DNA from 3 places in the Chryseobacterium sp. GW821-FHT04C04 genome. Region 2 is predicted to be linked to each of the others. Evidence: riboswitches for the same ligand, from Rfam matches in the RefSeq annotation. Region 2 holds a riboswitch; each other region holds the start of a gene.

Region 1 (3,171 bases), on a different contig from region 2:
TTTCAATCACTAAGAATTCATTATTACTTAATGCCGTAATATCACAAACCGAGTCAGAAGCGCCTCCATCCTGTTTGTATAAAAACTGCTTGGTCTGCCCTGTAATAATATCAAATGTGACAATTCTTGTTAAGCTAGTATTGGTTGCCAATGCTTTGCTGGGCACATACATCATCGACTGTATTGTTCCAACCAATGTTCTTCCGTCCGGGGTCATAGCAAGTCCTTCCATTCCTCTGTTAGCCCTTCTTTTGGCTAAAACAGCAGGTAATTTTCTTGTTCCTGTATTTACACCTATCGGGCTTATTCTTTCCATTTCTACTCCATCTGCGCTGTAATGCACGATATGCGGACCATATTCATCAGAAACCCAAAATGTACCGTCAGCCGCAGCAACAATACTTTCACTGTCCAGGCCATATGTATCCGTACCCAGAACATTTCCGGATGCATCATAGGCTATTTCTCCTGTACTCCCCATTCCTACAGGGTTTGGTAAGCCTGTAATAGGCTGTCCCGATGGATTTTTAAGCTTAATATATTTGATCACCTCTACATTTCCATCAGCATTGATTTTAAAATGCATAATGGTAGGAGTAAAGTTAGGGGTTAAGAATTTTTTTCCATTCTGGAAGTCCGTGTTGGGTCCCCTGTCTGTAATGACATAAAATTCGCCTTTTCTCGTAGGGTGAGCCGCAGCTCCGGAGCCAAATCCGCCATTGATAACATCTACTCCGTTTATCGTAGCCAATTTGGTAAATGGAAACTCCTGAGGGAGTTTGGAATAATTAATATCCTGGTTAATCATTGTGGTATCATCATCACTTTTACATGAAGCCAATACTGCCAGCACTACAACAGACAATAGTAATTTTTTCATATTCACTTTTATGGCTGCGAAAGTATAAATTGATTGTAAACTCATCTTGAATATAATGATAATTGTGTTTTAACAATGGAACCTCAAAATGAATTGAATATAAACAGAAAAACATTGAATTTTAAAATAAAACATTAATCATTCAACCCAATCATTAATTAATATGAAAATCAGCTTTTTAAGAATCTCTAAAAAAAAATAATTCACAAAACGGACTCACCTATTTATATGATATATTTGCAGCGTTTTTTAAGGCTGAACAATGTTCATTAATAGGGAATCAAGTGAGAATAATATTCAAATCTTGGGCTGTACCCGCAACTGTAAACTGTTTAAACTTATAGCACAACAATATCCACTGGGTCTGAAAATCCGGGAAGGAAGCTGTAAGATGTGAGCCAGGAGACCTGCCTTAAGATACGGGCTTCAGAGAAGGAATTATTTTTACTCTGAAGATAAGTTTCGGGAATAAAACTTTAATTTAATTATATCATGAGAAAAATCTATCTTTTTTTCTTACTGCTTTGTATGCAGTTATTGTCGGCCCAATTCACAGAAAACGACATCAAATTTTGGGTAGGAACCGGTTCTAAAAAGGCCTATTTCATTGCTGATTTTAATGACGATAATACTCCCAATTCTTATGCGTGGGGATATCGTTTTGATAGCAATGATTTAGTGATGGAAGATCTTATCAATGCAATTGTGGCCGCAGAATCCAAAATGCAGGTTGACATTCCTACAGGATATCTTTCTATTCTGAATTATAATCATCACACCTCCACTACTGATGATAGCTGGATAACATGGTCTGGGCCCAGCGCATCAAACATGACGTGGAACAATGGTGTAGGGTATACTCCATTGGTTGACGGAAAATGGTATGGAGTGGCATATGGTCTTGATCATTACGATACTCCTCCCTCTACTCCCGTTGCAGCTTACAGCTCTACATGGTATACTCCATCTCAGGTTACCAACTGGATTGGAACAGGAAGCAATACAAGTCTTATCGTAATCGATTTTGGAACTGATAATGCCAACGGAAGTGCCAATTCTTTTGTCTTTGGAATAAAATATAATGGAAGTATAACGGCTGAACAGGCTTTACAACTGATCCAGTCACAGACTTCCTATTTTAATGTTACATCCGTCAATAATCAGATTTCCAATTTATCATTGAATTCATTCACCGGGAACGCTTCCGGATCAGATAGCTGGAAGTTGTATAAAGGAAAAGACTTGTCGAGCTGGCAAACCAAAACTAACCTTTCTCAGATTCAGTTGAGCAACAACGACTGGTTGGGATTGAGTTTTGGACAGAGAAGACCATTTACCCCGACTGAAGCATCTAATGCAACACTGGGAACGTCCGATGTGAATAAGAAAAAATTCAGTATTTATCCTAATCCTGCAAGTGATTTTATTCAGATTGAAACTGCTGAGAAACTGAAGGAAGTGAATATGTATTCTGCCACAGGACAGAAGGTAATGACTTCTCAGGAAGCAAAGATTACGATCCAGTCTTTAACTTCAGGGGTTTATTTTGTTGAAATTAAAACTGCTGAAAGTACTACGATCCATAAAATGGTTAAGAAATAGAGAAAGCGCCTTGAAAGGCGCTTTTTTTATAAGGATATGTCCAGAACTACACGTAAAACCACCCCGTCAAAAATTATTTGAATTTTCACTCCTCCTGAAGAGGGGAATTTTACGTCTCCAGTATTTGTAAGCGTTTTAATTTTCCGGGAAAAAACTTTTGTGGTAAACAAAAAACCGCACCAGATGGGTGCGGTTTCTTATGATTTTATAATCAATTATTTTTTCTCTGTAGATCTTTGTAGAACCTCATCTACCATTCCGTAACCTTTAGCTTCTTCAGAAGTCATCCAGTAATCTCTGTCAGAAGATTTCTCTACCCACTCATACGTTTGTCCTGAGTGGTGACCGATGATTTCATAAAGCTCCTGCTTTAATTTCAGCATTTCTCTCAAGTTGATCTCCATATCTGAAGCTACTCCCTGAGCACCTCCTGAAGGCTGGTGGATCATTACTCTTGAGTGCTTAAGCGCAGAACGTTTTCCTTTTTCTCCGGCAACCAATAATACAGCTCCCATAGAAGCAGCCATACCTGTACAGATTGTCGCTACATCCGGCTTGATGATCTGCATCGTATCATAAATACCTAAACCGGCATATACGCTACCACCAGGAGAGTTGATATAGATCTGAATATCTTTTGATGGGTCTGCACTTTCTAAGAATAAAAGCTGTGCCGTAACGATGTTTGC
Region 2 (3,171 bases):
AAGCAGGGAAAAGAGCAACTAACTTCAGCAGAATCCCAGGGAATGGCTTTGTTCGGGCAGAAGTGCGCTTCCTGTCATAGCGGAGAACTGTTTACTGATGAGAGTTTCCGGAATACAGGAATGTATTATAACACGGAATTTAAGGATGCAGGACGGTACAGGGTAACCCTTAATCAGGTAGATTGGATGAAATTTCGTGTTCCGAGTTTAAGAAATGTAGAATATACAGCACCTTACATGCATGACGGGAGATTTTACACCTTAGATGCGGTCCTTAATTTCTATTCGAATCAGGTAGAAGATAATGCCAATCTGGATCCACAGCTGAAACAGAACGGTCATATAGGAATTACCATGAACAGTCAGGAAAAACAGTCGATCATTGCATTCCTGAAAACACTGTCAGACAAAAGTTTTATATCCAATCCAAAATTTGCAGAATAATTTATAAAAAATGAAGAAGATTATATTGATACTAAGTTTGATCCTGTTTAATCTGTATCAGGCAAATACCATTAGAGACAGTGCTTATAGTGCTCCGGATACCTTTAGCAGATTCGATTTTGATGATGATTGTGATGCTTGCGGCTGTGCAGCAGGAAACGGATCTTCAGGCTTTGAATCTTTATTGAACCCACAGTTTATCGGAATCAAATACTTTGCCCAGCATTACAAAGCCAAAGAAAATTTATTTGTAAAAGATCTTACGCAGGATCAGTATTTCAATACCCTGCAGCTTTGGGGGAAAATTCCATTGACTAAAAAGCTGAGTGTATATGCAAGTCTGCCCTTCCATTTCCATGAAAAGAAAACCTTACAGGGAGATATCAAAATCAATGGAATAGGGGATCTGAATCTGATGGGAATTTACCAGCTGATGAGCTCTAAAGATAATTTCCACCATCTGAGCGGAGGTTTAGGAGTGAAAATTCCTTTGGGGAAATTTGATGAAAAAGGAGTTTCCGGTGTCAATCCGAGTTTTCAGCTGGGAACTGGAAGCTGGGATTATCAGGCCGCTTTGAATTATAAGTTTCAGAAAGATAAAGTGGCAGTAATGGTCAATACAGACTATACGATCAAGACGGAAAATAAGAAAAATTACCGTTTTGGAAACCAATGGAACTATGCTGCGACGGGTTTTTACCAGGTTGCGGGAAATGAAAAATCTATTTTTTCTGTAAAGACGGGCGTTCAGGGAGAAGTGTATGCCCAGAATAAACAATTCGATGAAGCTTTACCCAATACTGCAGGAAGTGCTTTGTATGGGAAACTAGGATTTGAAGCCTCTTATAAAAAGCTAAGTTTGGGAACTGAACTCATGCTTCCTATGTATACCCGGTTGGCAGGCGGAGATATTGAAGCAAAGTCGAGATTCAGTATTTTCCTGAATATTGGAATTTAAAGTGAAACCCTTAATAAAATGATGTTAAAGCTCCTTCGGGAGCTTTAATTGTTTATGAATCATGATTTTAATTGGGGGTTAGGAATAATTCTTTATCTTTGCCGAAATTTGGTGAGCCCTAAAAAGCTCTTAAAAGGGAATCCGGTGAAAATCCGGGACAGACCCGCTGCTGTAAGCTCCACACCAAGATTTTTGAAAAATATATCCACTGTTTTTTTTATGGGAAGGATTTCAAAAATGGAGTAAGTCAGAAGACCTGCCAGAAAATAATCGTTTGACGCTTTCGTGGAATAAAGCTTAGGACATCAATGATTCTGTGCAGTGATAGCTGTGCTTTGTCGTTGTTTTCTTATATCCATTAGTGTCATCATTATCTTAAATGAGCTAATGGCAGCAAAACTAACTACTTCTACAATTCATAAAGCTGTTTTCACAATACTGGTGATAACATCTCAACTTTTGTTTTCCCAAACCAAGAAAAAAGATAGTCTGGAGGAAGAGACCATTAAAGGAATCAATCTTTACAAAAAGAATTTTAAAGAAATCCTTCCGGCACAAACCTTACAGGGCGAGCAGCTGGAAAGACTGAACAGTCATTCTGTAGCAGATGCTCTGCGGTATTTTTCCGGCGTTCAGATCAAAGACTATGGTGGTTTGGGTGGTTTGAAAACCATTAATATCCGGAGTATGGGAAGCCAGCATGTAGGTGTTTTCTATGATGGGATTCAACTGGGAAATGCCCAAAACGGACTGGTAGATCTGGGAAGATATTCTTTGGATGATCTGGAAGAAATATCATTGTATAACGGGCAGAAAAGTGAAATCTTCCAGCCGGCAAAAGACTTCGGATCTTCGGGATCTATCTATTTACAGCCTAAAACTCCTGTATTTAAAGGAGCAAGAAAAACAAATTTGGTTATACGAGCAAAAAGTGCTTCCATTGATCTTTTCAATCCATCATTCCGATTAGAGCAGAAGATTTCAGGCAAAGTTTCTGCCAGCTTCAGTGGAGAATTTATGCAGAGTGACGGAATTTATAGATTCCGGTATGCTAAGAAATATCCTGATGGACAACAGGCCTATGATACCATCGCAAAGAGACAGGACTCGGATATCAAAGCAAAGCGTTTTGAAACTTCTCTCAACGGAACCTTAAATAACGGAAGCTGGAACATCAGAGGTTATGGTTATATTTCAGACCGTGGCATGCCGGCACCTATTGTCAATGGTCGTTTTGGAGGGAGAGGCGCAAGACTTTCCGATGAAAATTATTTTGTACAGGCTAATCTTCGAAAAAAGCTGTTTCCAAAATTTGAAACCCAGCTGAAAGCAAAATTTGCTTACGATTATACCCATTTCATGGATACGGTTCGTTCGCAGTCTATTATTTATAACGATAACACCTATATCCAACGAGAACTCTATCTTTCCTCATCCAATATCTATTCTATCACACCCAATTGGGATGTCAGTCTGAGTGGAGATTTTCAGTACAATAATCTGGATGCCAATCTGGATAACTTTTCTTATCCTACACGTTACACCACATTGGTAGCATTGGCAACAACATATCAGTGGAACAGATTCAAAATTCTGGGAAGCCTTTTAGGAACCTTTACCTTTGAAGAAGTAAGAAAAAACAAAAGACCGGGAGATGCAAGAGAGTGGACACCTGCCGTATTTATGAGCTATCAGCCTGAGATCATTCCGGAGCTTACTCTTAGAGCTTTCTATAAAAGGATTTTCCGACTTCCAACCTTCAACGATTT
Region 3 (3,171 bases), on a different contig from region 2:
TTGATGATCATTCATTCTGAAGCTGATTTTGCTTTACTGGACGAACCATTTCACAGTCTTTCTCCAAAAGTTTGCGAAAAATTAAAGAAAACCATTCGCCAACAATCAAACGATAAAGGTTTTATCATTTCTGACCATAATTATCAGGATGTTCTGGATATTTCAGACTCAATATATCTGCTTTCTGACGGCCATCTGAAACAAATACAAGATTTTAAAGAACTGCAGCGGTATAATTATCTCCCGAAAAGCATTTAATTTATATATTTGGGGGATCAAAAAATTTTCATGATGACTTTCATAAACAAAGCATTCTATGTATCCGCTTTCAGTATTTTTTCTTTAGCCTTTGTAAAAGGACAGAATAAGGTTCCTTTCGGAGTTGTAAAAGCTGAAGAGGGATATGCCAATGTACGGGTTCATAAAGACAATTACCGAAAAATTGTAGACAAGATCCGTATGCGTAAAGGTGATGTATTCGTTTATGTAAAGCCTGCTCCCGGAGAGACAGAATGGATCTGGATCAAATATCCTGAAAAACAGGATGATGACAAACCGTTTGTACGTTATGAAACTCTTGATAAAGAAGGAATGGTCAATAAAGAACGTATTGCTTATATCGATCAGCTTCCGGCGTATACTCCTTCAAAATCTAAAAACGGAAGATCACTTATTTTCACAGACAATTCTGATCCGAAAATTCCTACTGCCCAAAGAAGCAAGGTTGTGATTGATGTTTATCCTTCCAACGCCGGCTACCGTAAAAAGGAAAAAGATGCAGAAGGAAAACTTCTTACCATCGATAAAGTAAAGCCCTGGGGAATTGGAAACGACCTTCCTGAAGGAATGACCGAGATCAAATCGATCAGAGTACAGCAGCCCGGAAGAGGTTCTGTCTTTGTAAGAGAAGCGATCAAAAACATGTTCCAGCCTACCATGGATTTTGAGAATATTGGAGTAACCTCTCTTGACAGCGACAATATTTTCCTATACATGATAAATGGTTCAGGAGAGAACAGATATACCACTCTCTGGACGATCAAGAAAGGTAGAGTAATCAGCCAGATTATTTACCATAATCCGGAATAAATTCATTATTTTTGCACTCGAAAAGTTTTACACTTATTCATCACAGAAATTGGTTCTGCATCACTGCAGATTAAAAGGGAACCGTGTGAAAATCACGGACTGTCGCGCAACTGTAAGTAACTGAAATCTTTATCAAGGATCCACTGTGCGAGGCATGGGAAGGAGATAAAGATGTTACGAGTCAGGAGACCTGCCTTTTTCTTAAACATGTAACTTTCGCGATTTGAAGTTGTATTGATCTGATGGATTGTTTCAGGAATTCTATAAGTTCCTGTCATTGTTCTGTTATTTTAATATCATTTTATTTCGCTTTAATTAATAATGATATATGACTACAGAAGAAAGAATTGAAGCATCCGAAACCAGAATCTTTAAAGCGGTTTTCCCTAACACAACCAATCATTATGATACCCTTTTTGGAGGTACAGCGATGCAGCTGATGGACGAAGTAGCTTTTATTACCGCAACCCGATTTGCAAGAAAAAGAGTGGTAACAGTGAGCAGTGACAAGATCGATTTCAAGAAACCTATTCCTGCCGGAACGATTGTTGAGTTGATCGGAAAAGTGTCATACGTAGGAAAAACCAGTATGAAAGTAAACGTTGAGATCTACACCGAGCAAATGTATTCCTATGAAAGAGAAAAAGCCATTGTAGGTGATTTCACTTTTGTAGCGATAGACGAATTCAAGAAACCAATCCAAATACTATAAATAAAAAGCTTCGGGCGGCCTTTGGCCGCCCGAAGCTTTTTATATTCTTATCAAAGTTATTTTACCACTTTTTCTGTTTCCAGACTTCTATTCAGCAGCAGTTCAAAAGCCTCTCCCATTTCATCTGAAGCTCTTGTGATTGCATTTTCAAGTATATTCCTGATTTGCTTTTCTGTTACTCCGGCTTCTGTCCAGCTCTTTCCTGAAGTATGGGAATTCAAGATAAATGGCATGATTCTATCTATTCCACACGCAAAAACAGCATCCGGTGTTTTCTCTTCTTCAAACTCAAGCCACAAATTAAAGAATTCCGAACGTAAAGGTTCATCCAGAATTCCGAAGATCTTTTGAGCAGATGCTTTCTCTCTTTCAAACTTTCCTACCATTGCTTTTTCATCAAAAATAAAAGTGTCTCCGGCTTCTATTTCCACCAGATCATGAATGGATAGCATTCTTATCACCCTTAACAAATCTATATCGGTACGGTTTTTCGCATATGGATAAAGTATCTGAGCCAGAATGATAATCTGCCAGGAGTGTTCCGCTGTATTTTCTCTTCGGGAATCGTCTGCATTATAATTCCTTCTCTGTACATTTTTCAAAGCATCCACTGCCAGGATAAAATCGATTTCTTTCTGAATTTTCATCTTACTTCTTATTTTCTATTATATTGATCTGCAGGATATACCTTTGTTTTGGTATTCCATTTATTATTGATCTTTTCTTTCGTTATTACTTTTACCCGATCTTCATTGGTTGTATCTTCTTCCTTTTCAAAGACCATATCCAGTCCTTTATTCGGAATTACGACATATTCCATCGTAAAAATTTTGCAGCATCCTGACTTTCCATAGGCGATGAGGCGTTTGCGCTTGGCATCAACATCAAAAATATCAAGGGAATTGGAAGCAAGATCCGTAAGCTCTTTACTCTTCACAAATGCCATTCTGGTACTATTGAACACATATACATCGTATGAAGCAGCGCTATAGTTCCCCATATTTCCGTTCCTTATGGCAATGTCTTCTGTTCCGTCAAAATTAAAATCATCTATAATCACAGAATTTTGCGGCTTCGTTAACTGAATCATTTTCCCCGGGGTCAGCTTCTGGCTTTCTTCTATTTCCAGAACAAGGTCATCGGAAACAAAAGTCTGCACCTTACTGTTTCTGTTATCAAACAGCTCCACAGTCCCCTTCCCACTGCATCGGCTGTCATAACAATTTTCTACCTTGATGATAGCACTATAGTTTTTTGACGCATTTTTTACTTCAAACTGATATTGCCCGAAACATAAAGGACCCAATACAAGAAAAGCCGATAAGTTCTTATACTTATTTAAAATATTCATGGTAATAGTAATTTGGATT

Evidence for each region. Region 2 has a riboswitch for cobalamin ahead of AC07UM_RS10595 (TonB-dependent receptor plug domain-containing protein). Riboswitches for the same ligand answer to the same signal wherever they lie in the genome.
Region 1: another riboswitch for cobalamin. It lies ahead of AC07UM_RS04790 (T9SS type A sorting domain-containing protein); the one in region 2 lies ahead of AC07UM_RS10595 (TonB-dependent receptor plug domain-containing protein).
Region 3: another riboswitch for cobalamin. It lies ahead of AC07UM_RS18845 (acyl-CoA thioesterase); the one in region 2 lies ahead of AC07UM_RS10595 (TonB-dependent receptor plug domain-containing protein).

What each region holds. Positions count from the first base shown of each region.
Region 1 covers NZ_JBWKTO010000001.1:1,071,791-1,074,961, forward strand. Annotated here, with positions in the region: gene AC07UM_RS04785 (esterase-like activity of phytase family protein) at 1-880, opposite strand, end outside; cobalamin riboswitch at 1,116-1,309, shown strand; gene AC07UM_RS04790 (T9SS type A sorting domain-containing protein) at 1,409-2,482, shown strand; gene clpP (ATP-dependent Clp endopeptidase proteolytic subunit ClpP) at 2,698-3,171, opposite strand, start outside.
Region 2 covers NZ_JBWKTO010000003.1:143,044-146,214, reverse strand. Annotated here, with positions in the region: gene AC07UM_RS10605 (cytochrome-c peroxidase) at 1-444, shown strand, start outside; gene AC07UM_RS10600 (transporter) at 455-1,402, shown strand; cobalamin riboswitch at 1,495-1,680, shown strand; gene AC07UM_RS10595 (TonB-dependent receptor plug domain-containing protein) at 1,790-3,171, shown strand, end outside.
Region 3 covers NZ_JBWKTO010000005.1:436,636-439,806, forward strand. Annotated here, with positions in the region: gene AC07UM_RS18835 (ATP-binding cassette domain-containing protein) at 1-258, shown strand, start outside; gene AC07UM_RS18840 (hypothetical protein) at 289-1,089, shown strand; cobalamin riboswitch at 1,123-1,301, shown strand; gene AC07UM_RS18845 (acyl-CoA thioesterase) at 1,418-1,801, shown strand; gene AC07UM_RS18850 (HD domain-containing protein) at 1,858-2,448, opposite strand; gene AC07UM_RS18855 (XAC2610-related protein) at 2,457-3,152, opposite strand.